Regions from separate parts of the Colwellia sp. BRX8-5 genome, predicted to be linked through region 1. Evidence: riboswitches for the same ligand, from Rfam matches in the RefSeq annotation. Region 1 holds a riboswitch; the other holds the start of a gene.
What was found. A riboswitch is a leader RNA that binds a small molecule or an ion and turns the genes downstream of it on or off. The one in region 1 is predicted to bind cobalamin.
Positions count from the first base shown of each region.

Region 2: another riboswitch for cobalamin. It lies ahead of H4J62_RS13075 (ABC transporter ATP-binding protein); the one in region 1 lies ahead of cobO (cob(I)yrinic acid a,c-diamide adenosyltransferase).

Region 1 is NZ_JACGVR010000011.1:644-8,431, forward strand. It holds gene H4J62_RS09310 (universal stress protein) at 1-64, opposite strand, end outside; gene H4J62_RS09315 (MBL fold metallo-hydrolase RNA specificity domain-containing protein) at 81-1,469, opposite strand; gene H4J62_RS09320 (c-type cytochrome) at 1,487-1,942, opposite strand; gene cobO (cob(I)yrinic acid a,c-diamide adenosyltransferase) at 2,927-3,532, opposite strand; cobalamin riboswitch at 3,655-3,799, opposite strand; gene H4J62_RS09330 (M13 family metallopeptidase) at 3,951-6,023, opposite strand; gene H4J62_RS09335 (lipoprotein-releasing ABC transporter permease subunit) at 6,354-7,592, shown strand; gene lolD (lipoprotein-releasing ABC transporter ATP-binding protein LolD) at 7,585-7,788, shown strand, end outside.
Region 2 is NZ_JACGVR010000019.1:26,002-33,789, reverse strand. It holds gene H4J62_RS13095 (enoyl-CoA hydratase) at 1-144, shown strand, start outside; gene H4J62_RS13090 (TonB-dependent receptor) at 858-3,863, shown strand; gene H4J62_RS13085 (hypothetical protein) at 3,969-4,208, opposite strand; gene H4J62_RS13080 (histidine phosphatase family protein) at 4,280-4,891, shown strand; cobalamin riboswitch at 4,964-5,113, shown strand; gene H4J62_RS13075 (ABC transporter ATP-binding protein) at 5,259-6,122, shown strand; gene H4J62_RS13070 (iron ABC transporter permease) at 6,115-7,134, shown strand; gene cobT (nicotinate-nucleotide--dimethylbenzimidazole phosphoribosyltransferase) at 7,146-7,788, shown strand, end outside.

The sequences.
Region 1 (7,788 bases):
CTTTATCTTCGATATAACTCTTCGTCTCATTAAGTTCTGCGGCAAATAAAATATGCTTATACATTAATTTCTCCTTTATTTTAAATAATAATATTTTGCTTATAGCTTGCTTGCGTAACATCAACTTGATATTGATGTTTTAATTTTTGCGCAAGTATATCCATGGCTTCTACTTCCCCATGTACGAGAACTACAGGTGGTTTGTTTTCGAAGCCTTGATACCACTCAAGTAAGCCTTGTTGGTCAGCATGTGCAGAGAATCCGCCAACGGTGTGAATATTTGCTTTAACTTGTACCTTTTCTCCCCACAACTTTATGTGTTCACAGCCATCAACAAGCGATCGACCTAATGTTCCTCTAGCTTGAAAGCCAACAATAAGCACATGAGCATTCTCACGCCAAATATTATGTTTGAAATGGTGTTTAATTCGCCCCCCTGTACACATGCCGCTACCCGCTATAATAATGGCGCCTGAAGATATTTGATTTATTTTCATCGAATATTCAGTTGTTTCTGACATATGCAAGTTAGGTAAATTAAATATCCCATTATCTTGTAGTTGGACATCAATTGCTTCCTTATCGTAAACTTCGCGGTGCTTGGCATAAACATTAGTAGCTTTTATTCCCATAGGACTATCGAGAAAAATTTGCCAATCGCCTAATTGCCACTCCTCAAAATGTTGCTTAAATTCATAAAGTAACTCTTGTGTTCTGCCAACGGTAAAAGCAGGAATTAATATGTTTCCTTTACTACTTTTAGCATTAGCAATAATATTACCCATTTCTTGCCAAGTATCCTGCCAACTACGATGTAATCTGTCACCATATGTACTTTCCATAATAACCAAGTCAGCATGTTTAATCGTGAACGGATCACGTAAAATAGGGGCGTTTTTATGGCCTAAATCGCCACTAAAGACAATCTTTTTACTAACGCCGTTTTCAGTGAGTGCTAATTCAACAATAGCCGAACCAATAATATGACCCGCATCTCTAAGGGTTAGTTTAACGCCTTGGCATACTTCTAACTCGGCATCATAGGTAAGTCCTTTAAAATACTGACAGGTTGTCTCCGCTTCTGCTCTCGTATAAAGGGGGTCTACTAATGCTAAACCTTTACGCTCACGTTTTTTATTTTCCCAGCGGGCTTCCTTTTCGTGAATATAGCCTGAGTCTAGGAGCATAATTTTACATAAATCTACCGTGGTATTATGAGTATAGATACAACCATGAAAACCTTCTTTTATGAGCATGGGTAATCGACCTGTGTGGTCAAGGTGTGCGTGACTGACGATCACCGCATCTAGCTCACTAACATCAAAAGGGAAGGGGTCGTGATTGTGTTTTTCATGCTCATGAGAGCCCTGAAACATCCCACATTCAATAAGTATATTTTTGTTGTTTACTTGCACCAAATAGCAAGAACCCGTGACTTCACGAGTGGCACCGAAAAATTTAATATTCATTTTAGCTCCCATAAGGATTAGTGTGGGTAATACGGATATCTGGTTTGTTGATAAGGTTTTAATGTGTAATTTGGCTGTAAAAAGGACACCAAATCAATAAGCTCGGTCACGGTCATAACATCGTTAAAGACCTTCATCTTTGATTTTCCTTCAGGTGTTCTTAGCTTAGGCGAATGCGGGTTGGAGAATTTATGAGATGGATTAATTATTGAAGTAACTAATTCAGCGTAAGTTATGATTTTAGTTTTCTCACCCCCAAGGGAAACAGAGATATCTTGTTGTTTTACAATACTGGAGTCCTCAACACCTTTTAGTGTGTGGCACGCTAAACATTGGTACTTTAAGAAAACTGTTTTACCTGTTTCAATATTACCTTTAGGCAGGCTAAATCCTCGTGGGGAATCAACCCCTTTATCACAACTGAATAGCGTTAATGACAAAACGATAAGTAAAGTGAATAGAATGTATTTCATTGTTATTCCTTAATTACTTTTTTAAGTTGAATTAATTAAAGCGCTGATCAAAACCATGAGTAAAGTCACACTAGTATTAGAATTTTTTCTTGCTTATTGATATCTACAAATTGTATAGATAAGCATTTTTCTGGTGATATCAAAGACTCTTCTGGGATAGCAGTACAAGTTAAAAAGCAGATGATTCCAAAAAAATTACACATAGCGCTTTCCACTATTAGGTTGATTTTTAGTCTAGTTGTTCTTACTTGAGGATTCTATTTTTTCTTGGAAGGACGTTGATATAGATCAATGATGTAGACGTTAATGAAAAACTAACAGCTTATGAATAAAGTAGGTAAATAACTTTGTCTATCCGATAACACTGAATAAATCATTCAGTGCGCAGCGCTTTTATGGGGGCTAATTTAGCGGCACTTTTTGCCGGGTGAATGCCAGCTAACAAACCAATAAGTGCAGAAAAGCTTAACGAACCTTTAATACATAAATATTAAGGTCAACTGATAGCGCAGGCTGTGTGAAAACTATTTTGAACTTGCGTAATTTGAAAATATCAACGACAAAAGGCTCTGTAGATTTAAATCTGTAGTAAGTTTGGTGTCAAACTACCTTTGAATTTACATAGCGTTGCATAAAAATTGTAAGCTGAGTGTTTTCACACAGCCTGAGCGAACAGTCTACCTAAAGAAAAACCAAAAGCTAACTTCTGCAATACTTATCAAAGTAAGCTTTAATTATTAGATGATGAACGACCGCTGTGGTGGCTAAGCGGACTACTTATTAAAATTAAGATAGGTCGTCTTTGTAGTAAAAGTGATCTGAAGAGATCAATATCAGACATTATGCGTGTAACACATGAAAGCTCGATTTTAGGTTGTCATTTCGCCATGCTGATACTGAAATGAATTCAGCATGACGGAGTTGGTATCAACATGACGTAGTTGTTATCAACATGACGTAGTTGGTATCAACATGGCTGAGTTATTACCAATCAATACCTTTTTGTGCTTTTATATTATTATCAAAAGCATGTTTAATCGATTGCACTTCACTAACCGTATCAGCTAATTCTAAGAGTGAACGATGTGCGCCACGGCCTGTGGCTATTACATGTTGCATCGGCGGGCGATTAGCGATGGCGTCTAGTACTTCATCAAGATCAAGGTATTTAAACGACAGCATGTAAGTCAGTTCATCAAGTAGCACAACATCAATGGTTTCGTCAGCTAATAGTTTCTTTGCTTCTTTCCAAACAAGTTGAGCAGCCGCAATATCGGTTGACTTATCTTGTGTATTCCAAGTAAACCCTGTTGCCATCACGTGAAAAGGTACGCCGAGCTTTTCTAGGACATTTCTTTCGCCACAAGCCCAAGTGCCTTTTATAAACTGAATGGCTGCTGCGTTTAGACCGTGTCCTACTGCGCGAGTTAGCGTGCCAAATCCTGATGTTGACTTACCCTTACCGTTACCTGTAATTACAATTAATATACCGCGTTCATCAGTGGCAGCATCAACTCTTGCATCAACTTTATCTTTTACTTTTTGCATGCGTGCTTGGTGTTTTTCACTTTTTTGTGTTTCGTCAACCATGAGTATTCCTATGGGTAATTATAGTTTTTTTAAAGAGGAGAAAAGGCAAGGCTAACGTTAAGGGGGTCCCTTAAAAAATAGCAATTTACCGTGTATTCCCGCACGATTTTATTGATGTTAATGGTGGTGATTTTATTGTGGATAGGTATGCTGACTCATTGGCAACTCTTAAGTCACTACAATTTACAGTTGCGGGAACAGTCAAGGTTTCTCACCTTATTCCCTAAACACGTTTACGTTGCGTTAGTTTACGAGATTTTTAATTATTTACAATATCTAGCGGCATTAAACATCATTGATTTTATGTTTTTGATAAATAGAATCTAAGGCAAGGAATTTTCAGTAATAAAAATGCCAACAATAGTTGTTGGCATTTTAGTGTTTTCTAATAATAACGTTATTTAACTAAGCCATTGGCTTACCAAATTTTTACACGTTTCTCAGGGGCGATATACATAGCATCACCTTCTTTAACGTTAAACGCTTTGTAGAATTCAGGCATGTTAGATAAAGAGCCTAATGCACGGAACTCACCAGGTGAATGAGGGTCAGTTGCTACTTGATTACGTAATGATTTCTCAACCTTTTTTCCACGCCATACTTGAGCAAAGCCCATGAAGAAACGTTGATCGCCAGTTAGTCCGTCAATTACCGGTGCTTCTTTACCATTTAATGAAGCAATATAAGCTTTATACGCGATAGTTACCCCTGATAAATCACCAATATTCTCGCCCAGTGTTAAAGAACCGTTTACATTTAAGTCTTCAAATACTGAATAGCCATCGTATTGTTTTACCAAGTCATCGGTGCGAACTTTAAAGGCCGCTAAATCTGCTTCAGTCCACCAGTTACGCATGTTACCGTCGCCATCATACTTACTCCCTTGGTCGTCAAATCCGTGACCCATTTCATGACCGATAACCGCGCCAATACCGCCATAGTTAACCGCATCGTCAGCAGCTAAGTTGAAAAATGGTGGCTGTAATATGGCTGCAGGGAAAACAATTTCATTCTTAGTTGGATTGTAATAAGCATTAACAGTTTGCGGCGTCATGCCCCATTCTTGCTTATCAATTGGACCACCTAACTTAGCGACTTCTTTTTGATGAGAAACACTACCAGAACGCATTTTATTGCCAACTAAGTCATCACCTTTAATAACAAGTGCGGAGTAATCTTCCCACTTATTTGGGTAACCAATTTTAGGATCAAAGCTTGCTAGTTTTACATGGGCAGCTTTTTTAGTTGAATCAGACATCCACTCTAGTTCATCAATACTTGCACCATATGCTCCGCGTAAGTTTTCAACAAGTTGTGTCATACGGGTTTTAGCTTCAGGCTTAAAGTGACGGCTCACATAAACTTTACCAATAACCTCACCTAAATTGCTGTTAACTACGCCAACACCACGCTTCCACATTGGACGTTGTTCTTTTTGTCCTCTTAACTGCTGAGAATAAAAGTCAAAATTTTCATTATCTAAATCAGCGGTTAAAGAACCAGCAAAGTTACTTAAGGTATGGAAAGTTAAGTAAGTTTGCCAATCAGCTAATGAGGTTGCTGCAAATATTTCGCCAAAACCTTTAACAAATGAAGGTTGGTTAATAATGATGTCTTTTTGGGCTGATACGCCTTGAGCAGCAAGGTAAGCATTCCAGTTAAATGCATCAGTAACTGTGTTTAAGTCAGCGACATCGAATTTATTGTAAGTTTTACTGCTGTCACGAGTTTCAACTTTTGTCCAATGAAAACCTGCTAATTTAGTTTCAATTGCCATGACCGTTTTCGCAGCAGCTTTACCGTTCTTCAAACCAGCTAAGTTGAACATATTTTCAATATGAGCAACATAACCTTTACGTAATGCGGCAAAACGTTCGGTTTCATCAAAGTAGTAATCTCTGTCGGGTAAGCCTAAACCTGTTTGCCAAATATGAGTGGCATAGCGAGTTGAGTCTTTACCGTCAACGCTGATATAAAACGCTAATGGGCTACCGACACCATTTTTTTGATTTTTACCAAAAAATGTCGCAAGTTCATTCTTGTCTTTTAAACCATTGATGCTATCAAATAATGGTTGGATAGGAGCCGTACCTGCAGTATTACGTGCATCCATGTTCATATATGAACGGAATAAGTCAGCTACTTTTTGCTCGTCGCTGCCCATTTTTAAATTTTCTGTTGCTGCTAATTCTTCAATGATTACTTTTACATTGTCATCAGCTTCGTCACGTAAGTCATAAAAGGCACCAATTGACGTTTTATCTCCAGGGATTTCATTAGCGTTCAACCAAGCACCGTTTACATAACGATAAAAGTTGTCTTGTGGACGAACGGATAAGTCCATTGTTGCTTTGTCGATACCTGAAGCTAATGCAGTTTTTTGCATGATAGGCATTTCTTGCTTAGTTGTCTCAGTGCTTTCTGGATTGTCGTTGCAAGCGGCAAGCAACAATAACGAAGAACAGACTGCACCTGTTATTATTTTTTTCATGGTAATCTCATTATTATTAAGTAAAGAATATGGTTATAAAATGGTAAACGCATTGATACTAAAGGGTTACAGGGCTTTTTACTAGATTTGGACATGAATTTTTACATAATGTATCAGCAGTGCCGTATTTTATTTTGTACATTAAGCCTGATGATTTTTTTATTTTTTTATTTAACTAATTGAAAATAATCGTAATATTTTTCACTTTGATTTTTATCAATATTAATTATTGGCTTTTTTGCTGCCAAATAAAACATTGACTGTGCTATGCTGTGGCTACTTATAGAGTAATCGTTCTCTTACTGAATAACATAAGATGAAGTTTAATTAATGTTTCAACCCGTCAGTTTTTTCATTGGGCTACGCTATAGTCGTAGCCGTAAAAGTTCTGGATTTGTATCCTTTATCACTTTTTTCTCCATTGTCGGTATCGTCCTGGGTGTCGCATCATTGATCACAGTTGTTTCCGTTATGGACGGTTTAGAAGGTGAACAAAAACGGAGAATATTGGGTCTAGTTCCCCATATTGTCGTCGCCAATCAACCTCAGCAAAACAAAAACAATGCTTTACCTACATGGCAAATCCTACGTGAACAATTATTACTTACGCCTAAAGTTAAAGAAGTTACTCCTTTGTTGGAAAGTGAAGCACTCATACAAGCTAATTCTGGCGCATTACGCGGTGTACTCATTCAAGGAATCATGCCTGAATTCGAGCAGCACAATATTGTTAACAACTCTATGGTATCAGGACATTTAGATAATCTATCGACACAGAGCTTTGCCATTGTTATCGGACAGTCGCTAGCAAGGCAACTTGATGTCGATTTGGGTGATAAAATACGTTTAACACTGCCTAATAAAACCGTCTTTACCCCAATGGGGAGAATTCCGGTGCAACGCACCTTTACCATCGCTGGTATTTTTAGTGTTGGCTCACAAGTTGATGAAGGACTGGTCTATATTCACAGTAAAGATGGCGCAAAACTTCATCGACAAAGAGGTGATGGCGTTGAAAAACTTCGTTTGTATCTTGATGATGCTTTTGCTGCTGATCAAGTGGTCAAACGTTTAAAACAACAATATCCACAGTATGATTTTACGACATGGCGCGATACTCAAGGCGCTTTATTTTCTGCTGTGCGCATGGAGAAAAATATGATGTGGTTGATGTTGAGCTTAATTATTGCCGTTGCCGCGTTTAATATTGTTTCCGCTTTAGTGATGGTTGTTATCGAAAAAAAGGGTGAAATTAGTATTTTACAAACACTTGGGCTAGATCGTCTTGGCGTGGTAAAAATATTTATTACTCAAGGTTTAGTTAATGGTTTTTGGGGCGTCACTATCGGTACTGTGGTTGGCGCCATACTAACCTTAAATTTAAACACTATATTTACCCTTCTCGGTGTTAATTTATTGGGAGCAGGGCAGTCTTTGCCCGTCGAACTATCAGTGAACAATGTGTTTAGTATTGTTTTATCAGCGTTAGCGATGAGTTTTATTGCTACATTATATCCCGCTTATCAGGCTTCTTTAACAGAGCCTGCCGAGGTTTTACGAAATGAGTAAAGGTTTACTTTGTCAGCAATTATCAAAGTCATATTATCAAGGTAGCATTGAAACCAAAGTCTTAGACGGGCTTGATTTGTCAGTAGATGCGGGTGAACTTGTTGCTATAGTGGGCAGCTCTGGTTGTGGTAAAAGTACTTTTTTACATATAGCTGGAGCACTAGATTCTCCGTCTTCAGGGCAGGTCTTTATTAGC
Region 2 (7,788 bases), on a different contig from region 1:
TTTTATCAGCAACTAGAAATGCCAATTGAAACTGCTTTTGCTCATGCTGGCGCAAGCATGGTTGCAGCGATGCTTTCAGAGGAATGTGAGGAAGGTGTTTGTGCTTTTTTTGATAAACGTGAAGCGAAATGGGGAGAGATTTGAAACCAGTTTGTAAGCTTTATTAGGAAATCACTTAATATTTTATGTTGTTTTTTTCCAAAATTATTAATTGAATATATTAATAATTTAAATCTTTGATATTTAAAGAATAGGGCATTGAATGACGTTCGTCAATCAATGCCCTATTTCTGTTTATCAATGTCTACTTTCTAAATTACACTCAACTCTGTTTAAGAGATAATTGACTTATTGAAAGCATGTGATTTGATTTCACACTTTACACTAGTTTTATATTTTGTCTTTTTATCGGATTTTACCTAATTGTTATTTTTTTGTTAAAAGTACGAGGATGTTATTTTTAAGTGTGAAGTTTAGTGGGGTTTTAACTCTAATATCCATAATTTCATTGCTTTTACAATCGTTGAAGTTGATTTTTATGTGGTATTTTTTCAGTTGTTTAATAAAAATTTATTATTTTTATTAAACAACTGCGTCTAAATATTTATTAGCTTGTTGTTAATAAAGGTGAATTTTAACTTTTTAATCTAGATGCTAATAAAATTGTATAGCGGTAATCAAAGTTATCCTAATGCCAACAGTATCAGAGTATTCTGCTGAGTACTTTCTACAGCTTTTTTCGTACTATGCTTGTAAAGTCACTTTGTTTGGGTAAGAATGCAATAAAGTGTTACTTTTTTGTAACATTTTTGGTTTGTTCAAATAATAATTATTAAATACTGGAGATAAACATAATAATGAAAAATTCAAATATAAAGCGAAGCTTTAATCGCTCGTTAGCTGCTATCGCAGTTGGGGCATGTTTAGCTGCGTCTCCGATGACTTTTGCCGATAATGTTAGTGGCTCTATTTACGGTAAAGCCATTCAGGGTAAAAGTGTAACAATTCAGAACCCAGCGACAGGTTTTAAACGCGTTGTTGTTGTTGGTGAAGATGGCCGTTTTAACTTTTCTAAGTTGCCGACAGGCAAATATACTGTCGACAATGGTGTAGATACTCGAAACATCTTAGTCGCTATTGGTAAGGGCAGTAATGTTGATTTTACAGAAGTTTCTGAAATTATCTCTATTGTGGGTAATTCTTTAGTTAGTATCGATACCACATCGGTAGAATCGACTTCAGTCTTTACTGCTGAGCAAATAGACTTATTACCGGTAGCAAGAGATTTGACATCAGTTGCTTTGTTAGCTCCTGGAGCAACAGCAGGTGATTCTGGTTTAGGAAATGGTAATACGGCCTCTTTTGGTGGTTCGTCAATTGCTGAAAATGGTTATTTTATTAATGGTTTCGATGTTACTAATATTCGTAACTTTACCTCTTTTGCTGACCTTCCTTATGATGCTGTTTCACAGCAACAAGTTCGCACCGGTGGTTATGGCGCAGAATACGGTCGTTCATTAGGTGGCGTTGTTAGTTTAGTAACTAAACGTGGTTCAAATGAATGGAAATTTGGTGGCTCAATTGAATCTACGCCAGCAAGTTTTAGAGAAGATGGCAAAGATGTTACTTCTCGCGATCCTGATTTAGAATACTCTAACCGTTATTCTTCATTCCGCTCAGCTAATGAATTTGACTCTTTATCCTATAATGCCTATGCATCAGGCGCTATTGTTGAAGATAAACTATTCTTTTTTGGCTTATTTGAAGGCCAAGATGATGAAAGCAATACCTTTGGCAAACAAACAAGTGAGACAATGAAAGACGACTCACCAATGTACTTGTTAAAGCTTGATTGGAATATCTCAGACGACCATTTATTAGAGATGACTTACATCGATAATGAAGAAACACAAGAATTTACCTCATACAGTAACCCTGAAGGTATGTATTACACTGGGACTCATGGTGAAGCTGCTGACCCTTATGAGATCACCAAAGGTGGCGATGTTACTATCGTTAACTATACCGGATTTTTAACTGATGATTTCTCAGTAAGTGTTCTTTGGGGCAACATGACCAATGAACTAGAAACGCGTAACCCTGATATCGGCCCTGGCGCTGAATGTGAGTTAGTATTCGATCGCCGTGAAACACCTTCAAGTTCACAAAGCATTGGTTGTTGGGGTATTGCTCAAGGCCAAAGTACTGTGCCTGAAGCTGGGATCGCTTCTGATACTGATGAACGCGACTCTTTACGTTTAGGCGCAGAATGGATTCTAGGTGAACATACACTTCGTGTCGGTTATGACCAAGAGAAATTTACCTCGACTAAACGAGGCACTACCTTTACAGGTGGCGAATACTGGCGCTGGCATGTAGCTCAAGATGTTGACGGAGCAGGCGGACAAAGCGTCAATGGTGCATTTGTAACAGCAGGTGAAGAATATATTCGCCATAGAGAAAGTAATACGGGTTCTGCTTCTTATGAAGTTGAAAACACAGCATTTTATATAGAAGACACTTGGCAAGTTACTGATGAGTGGATGGTGTACTTAGGTTTACGTTCTGAAGGCTTTGAAAACCGCAACGGTGATGGCGATTCATTTGTTAAATCTGACAGTGAATTGGCGCCGCGTTTGGGCTTCTCTTGGGATATGGATGGCGATGGTAACAAAAAACTTTTCGGTACTGCCGGACGTTACTTTATGCCAATCGCGGCTAATACAAATATTCGTGCTGCAGGCACTGAATGGAGCTATGAAGAGTACTTTTATGTAGACAGTGCTGATGAAAATCCAATCACTGCTGCTCCTGATAAAGTGGGCGACGCTATTGGTACAAGAAACTCTAACGGTGATGATAAAGCGCCTGATTCAAGAACCGTAGCGGCAACAAACTTAAAACCTATGCATCAAGATGAATTTATTCTTGGCTATCAACAGCAGGTTGATGACTGGATTTTAGGTGCCAAGGCTATTTACCGTGAAGTTAAAGATGGCATGGATGATTACTGTTCTCATCAGCCATTTATCGATTATGCAACAGACAATGGTTATAATGATTTCGATTATAAATCAATGGCTGGCTGTATGATGATGAACCCAGGTAATGATTTTTCTATTGCGCTGGATCTTAACAATGACGGTAATTACGACGTAGAAAGTGTTCCTGAAGAATACTTTGGCCTAGAAAAATACAAACGTACTTATAAAGCTTTAGAATTCACTTTCGAGAAGCCTTTTGCTGACGGTTGGTTCTTGCAGGGCTCTTATACTTTAGCTAAAAGTGAAGGTAACTCAGAAGGTTATGTTAACTCGACTCTAGAGCAAGAGGATGCAGGTTTAACACAAGACATTGATAATGCATTATTTCAGCATGGTGCCTATGGTGCTTTACCCAATGATCGTCGTCACACCTTTAAAGCTTTTGGTGCATACCAAGTTAATGATGAGATTTCAGTATCTGCTAATTTCAGTTTACAATCTGGTCGTCCAAGAAACTGTGTTGGTTTTATTCCGCTTGACGAACTTAGAGATGAGTTAGGTGTTGATGCTGGCGGTTTAGCTAATTACGGTGCTTCATCGTTTTACTGTGGTGGTGTCTTAGGTAATCGTGGCGATCAAGGCCGTACTCCATGGGTTAAAAATGTTGACCTAGGTTTAACATATAAGCCGGAATATGTTGATGGCTTAACCGTGAAAGTCAATGTTAGAAATGCCTTTAACTTTCAAGAAGTCACTGAATACAATGAAACAGGTGACGTAGGCTCGGCTTCATCGAGACTGCCTAACCCTAACTATACGACACCGGTAAACTACCAAGCTCCACGTAGAATTACACTGACTGCTCGTTATAGTTTCTAATTAAATAGTAAAGTTAAACATATTTAAATTAGCCAAGCCGTTCAGGTAAACTGAGCGGCTTTTTTATAGATGAATTTAGGCACTTCTTGCTATTACATTAAAGTATTAAGGGGGAGGACCACCTGGACCACCTTGGTTTCCACCAGTATCACAAGATCCAAACGAATTAGCAGGTATTTCAGCTTTAAATCTAGGCCTCATCATGAAAGGAAAGGAAGAGGTTAAAACGTGCGCTTCTTCGGTTAACGAGAGGCTAAATGGCAAGATAGTTAAGTGCTCACTTTCGCTAAAGTGAACAACATTGACTCCTGTGCTGTTGTTTATAAGTGCACAGCTATTTGTCATAGTACTTACGCAATGTTGAATTTAAGGTTACGCTATGCTTTTTTACACTATATATATTAAGAGGTAATGCTTTGCTACAGCGGACTTTATATTTATTACGCCATGGTGAAATTGCTACACCGGGTATTTTAGCCGGTAAAACAGATGTCGCACTTTCTGAAAATGGCTTGCAACAGCTGTGGGACGTTAGCCAAAAATTACCAGAGATATCCTTTTGTATCAGTTCACCTTTGCAACGTTGTCAGGTGTTTGCCAAAGCATACTCATTAAAATACAGCATTAATCTCCAATTAAGCGATAACCTTAAAGAAATGAATTTTGGTGATTGGGATGGACAAACCTATCAAGCCTTGTGGCAGATAAAAGCCAGTGCTCTGCAGCCTTCACTGGGTGATTTTTGGCAAAACCCTTGGCAGCATACTGTGCCTAATGGTGAAGCTATGGCTGATTTTGTTAAGCGTGTCGATACTTGGTGGCAAGAATGGCTCGCAGACGCACCCGAAGGAAATACCTTGGTGGTTGCGCATGGTGGTGTTATCAAACACTTAATTGCGCGTGTACTTAATTTGCCTATGCCGGGCACGGTTCACATGAGTCATATTGATATTCCTTATGCAGGGCTAGTTAAAGTTAATATTTATACTGATGATAGTGGCGTTGATTGGCCAAAAATAGTGTGGTGATAAGTTACCTCGATAAGTCAATGAATTCGGTGTTATTGGCAATTAAACCTTGCTATTTTTAGTGAGCAGACGATAATCTCCAAACAAAATTATATAACTCATTTTTAATGTGGGAATGTGGTGAAAAACCGCAACTGTACCCGCAACTGTAAAAGCCTTTTAGTGGTAGTTAATAACCATAAAGCTTAAGTCAGGATACCCATTAATTTAGAGTCATTTGCCTATCAAAATGACAGGCAAAACCAACAAAGTCGAGCGGGTTTACTCGAACATTGTATTGTCGACTCTTGAGTTTTTCATATACTAAGAGATTGATTGTGCTCTGTTTGATGCTCCTTAAGTGTCAATAGTATGTGAGTAGCAATTTTTGAATAGTAGCCAGGATCAATCCTCATCAATAAATACCGCTAATACCGCATTGCTTTCAGTGCAGCATCTTTCTTGGCATGCCGACAGCCAACTTATTTTAGATGATATTTCTTTCACCATTAAAAAAGGCAGTTTTACTGGTATTTTAGGGCCTAATGGTGCCGGAAAGTCTAGCTTACTTCGCTGCTTATATCGTTACGTAAAACCTGATTCTGGTTTGGTGCAATTTAATCAAAAAGATATTTGGCAAAAGTATGACGCCTATCAATATGCGCAAGATATCGCTGTAGTTTTACAAGAAACACCCACCCATTTTAACTTAACTGTTCATGACGTTGTTGCGCTGGGTTTACTGCCACACAAAGGTCTATTTACCCGTGAACAAGCCAGCGACCGACTTAAGATAGACCGTGCTATTAAGCAAGTTGGCTTAGTGGATAAAAACTTACAAAATTTTGAACATTTATCCGGTGGAGAAAAACAACGCGCACTTATAGCTCGTGCTATCGTGCAAACGCCCAGCTTACTTATTATGGACGAGCCAACCAGTCATCTTGATGTTCGCTACCAAATTCAGGTTATTGAATTAGCTAAATCGCTAGGCATCACGGTTATTGCGTCTTTTCATGATTTAAACCTTGCCAGTGCGATGTGCGATCAACTGCTGGTGTTAGATAAAGGTAAACTGGTTGAGCAAGGGTCACCACAAGCGGTGATCACCTCTGAAATGTTATCAAATGTATTTGGTGTCTGCGCGCAAGTCTCTCTTCATCCACAACATAAGGTTCCTCATATTTCTTATTTCTATGGCTACGATACTCAAGAAAAAACGGCAGAAAGTAGAGCGTTACCTCATGTTTAAGGTCAATCATTCGTGGATTATTTTTCTGACCTTAGCTTTTGGTGTTATCAGCTTTATTGCGTCGTTATCTTTAGGTGCTGCAGATATTAGTTTTAGCGATGTTACTTCGAGTCTACTGGCTAGTTTATCCACAGATAAAGACGCGAGCGAGGTGATTTTTTATGAGCGTATTATTTGGGAATTACGTATGCCGCGCGCTATTTTAGCTTTTTTAGCGGGTTGTGGCTTAGCGGTTTCTGGGCTGATTTTACAAACGGTAACGCGAAATCCATTAGCCGACCCTTATCTTTTTGGTATTTCTTCAGGGGCTTCTTTAGGAGTCGTTATATCTATTGTTTTATTGGGCAGCACTATTTCTGTTGTAACACCTGTCGCGGCTTTTGCGGGCAGTTTAGTGGCGATGCTAATGTTGCTAATGATCTCTGGTCGTCGGCAAAGTCAACAAGTTGAATCTATGCTATTGGCTGGCGTAGCGTTATCGTTTTTGTTCAGCTCGTTTACTAGCTTGTTACTTTATCATACCGATCCACAAGCGGTTACGGCGATATTATTTTGGACTATGGGCAGTTTTTCGCGTGCGCAATGGTCTATTTTATGGTTTCCCGCGGTCGTTATTATTAGCTGTGTCATTATGATGTTAGCGTATCGACGCCAACTGAATGCAATGTTGCTAGGCGATGAAAGTGCTACAACCTTAGGTATTAATGTTAACCGCTTTCGCTTAGTGATGTTGGTACTGAGTTCACTGATCACCGCAACGTTAGTCTCTTTGTGTGGTGGTATAGGCTTTGTTGGCTTGATGATACCCCATATTGTACGATTTTTTGTTTCTCAAGGTACTGTTTTTGGCATTATGTTAACGGCTTTAGTCGGTGGTATTTTTATGATTTGGGTGGATGTATTATCGAGAGTTGTACTAGAAAACCAAGAGCTACCCGTAGGTGTTATCACTTCTGCTTTGGGGAGCTTATTCTTTTTATCCTTGTTGTACTTTCGCAAAAATAAAGCTTAAAGGAGCTATTGATGAACTTTGCTATTAAAAAAGTAACTGATGTGTTTAATCAACAGATCCAGTCGACTATCGATGGAAAAACTAAACCACTCGGCGCATTAGGCCAACTAGAAGATACCGCTAAAATTATTGCCGCTGTGCAGTTATCAATAGTAAATACTGACCAACAATCATTGAGTATTAAACATCCTAGTTTATTTATATTTGCCGGTGATCACGGTGTCGCAGCGCAAGGTGTTTCTATTGCACCTAGTGAAGTGACCTCACAAATGGTCGCTAATTTTGCCAGCGGTGGCGCGGCGATCAATGTCTTTTGTAAGCAGCTTGGTTGGCAGTTAAGTGTGGTAGATGCGGGTATTTTATCGCCAATCGATAATTGTTCAGGCGTTATCAATCAACGTATAGGCAATATCACCGCACCATTAAATATCGCCCCAGCGATGAGTCTAGCGCAAGTTGAACTCGGTTTTGAAAAAGCGACTGCTTTGGTCAAATCAGTTCATGAAAAAGGCTGTAACTTAATCGCTTTTGGTGAAATGGGAATTGGTAACACCACTTCTGCCGCAGCTATTATGGCCGCTGTTATGGGTATTCCAGCCAGTGAATGTGTTGGACGAGGTACTGGCGTTAGTGATGAAATAGTAAAAATCAAAC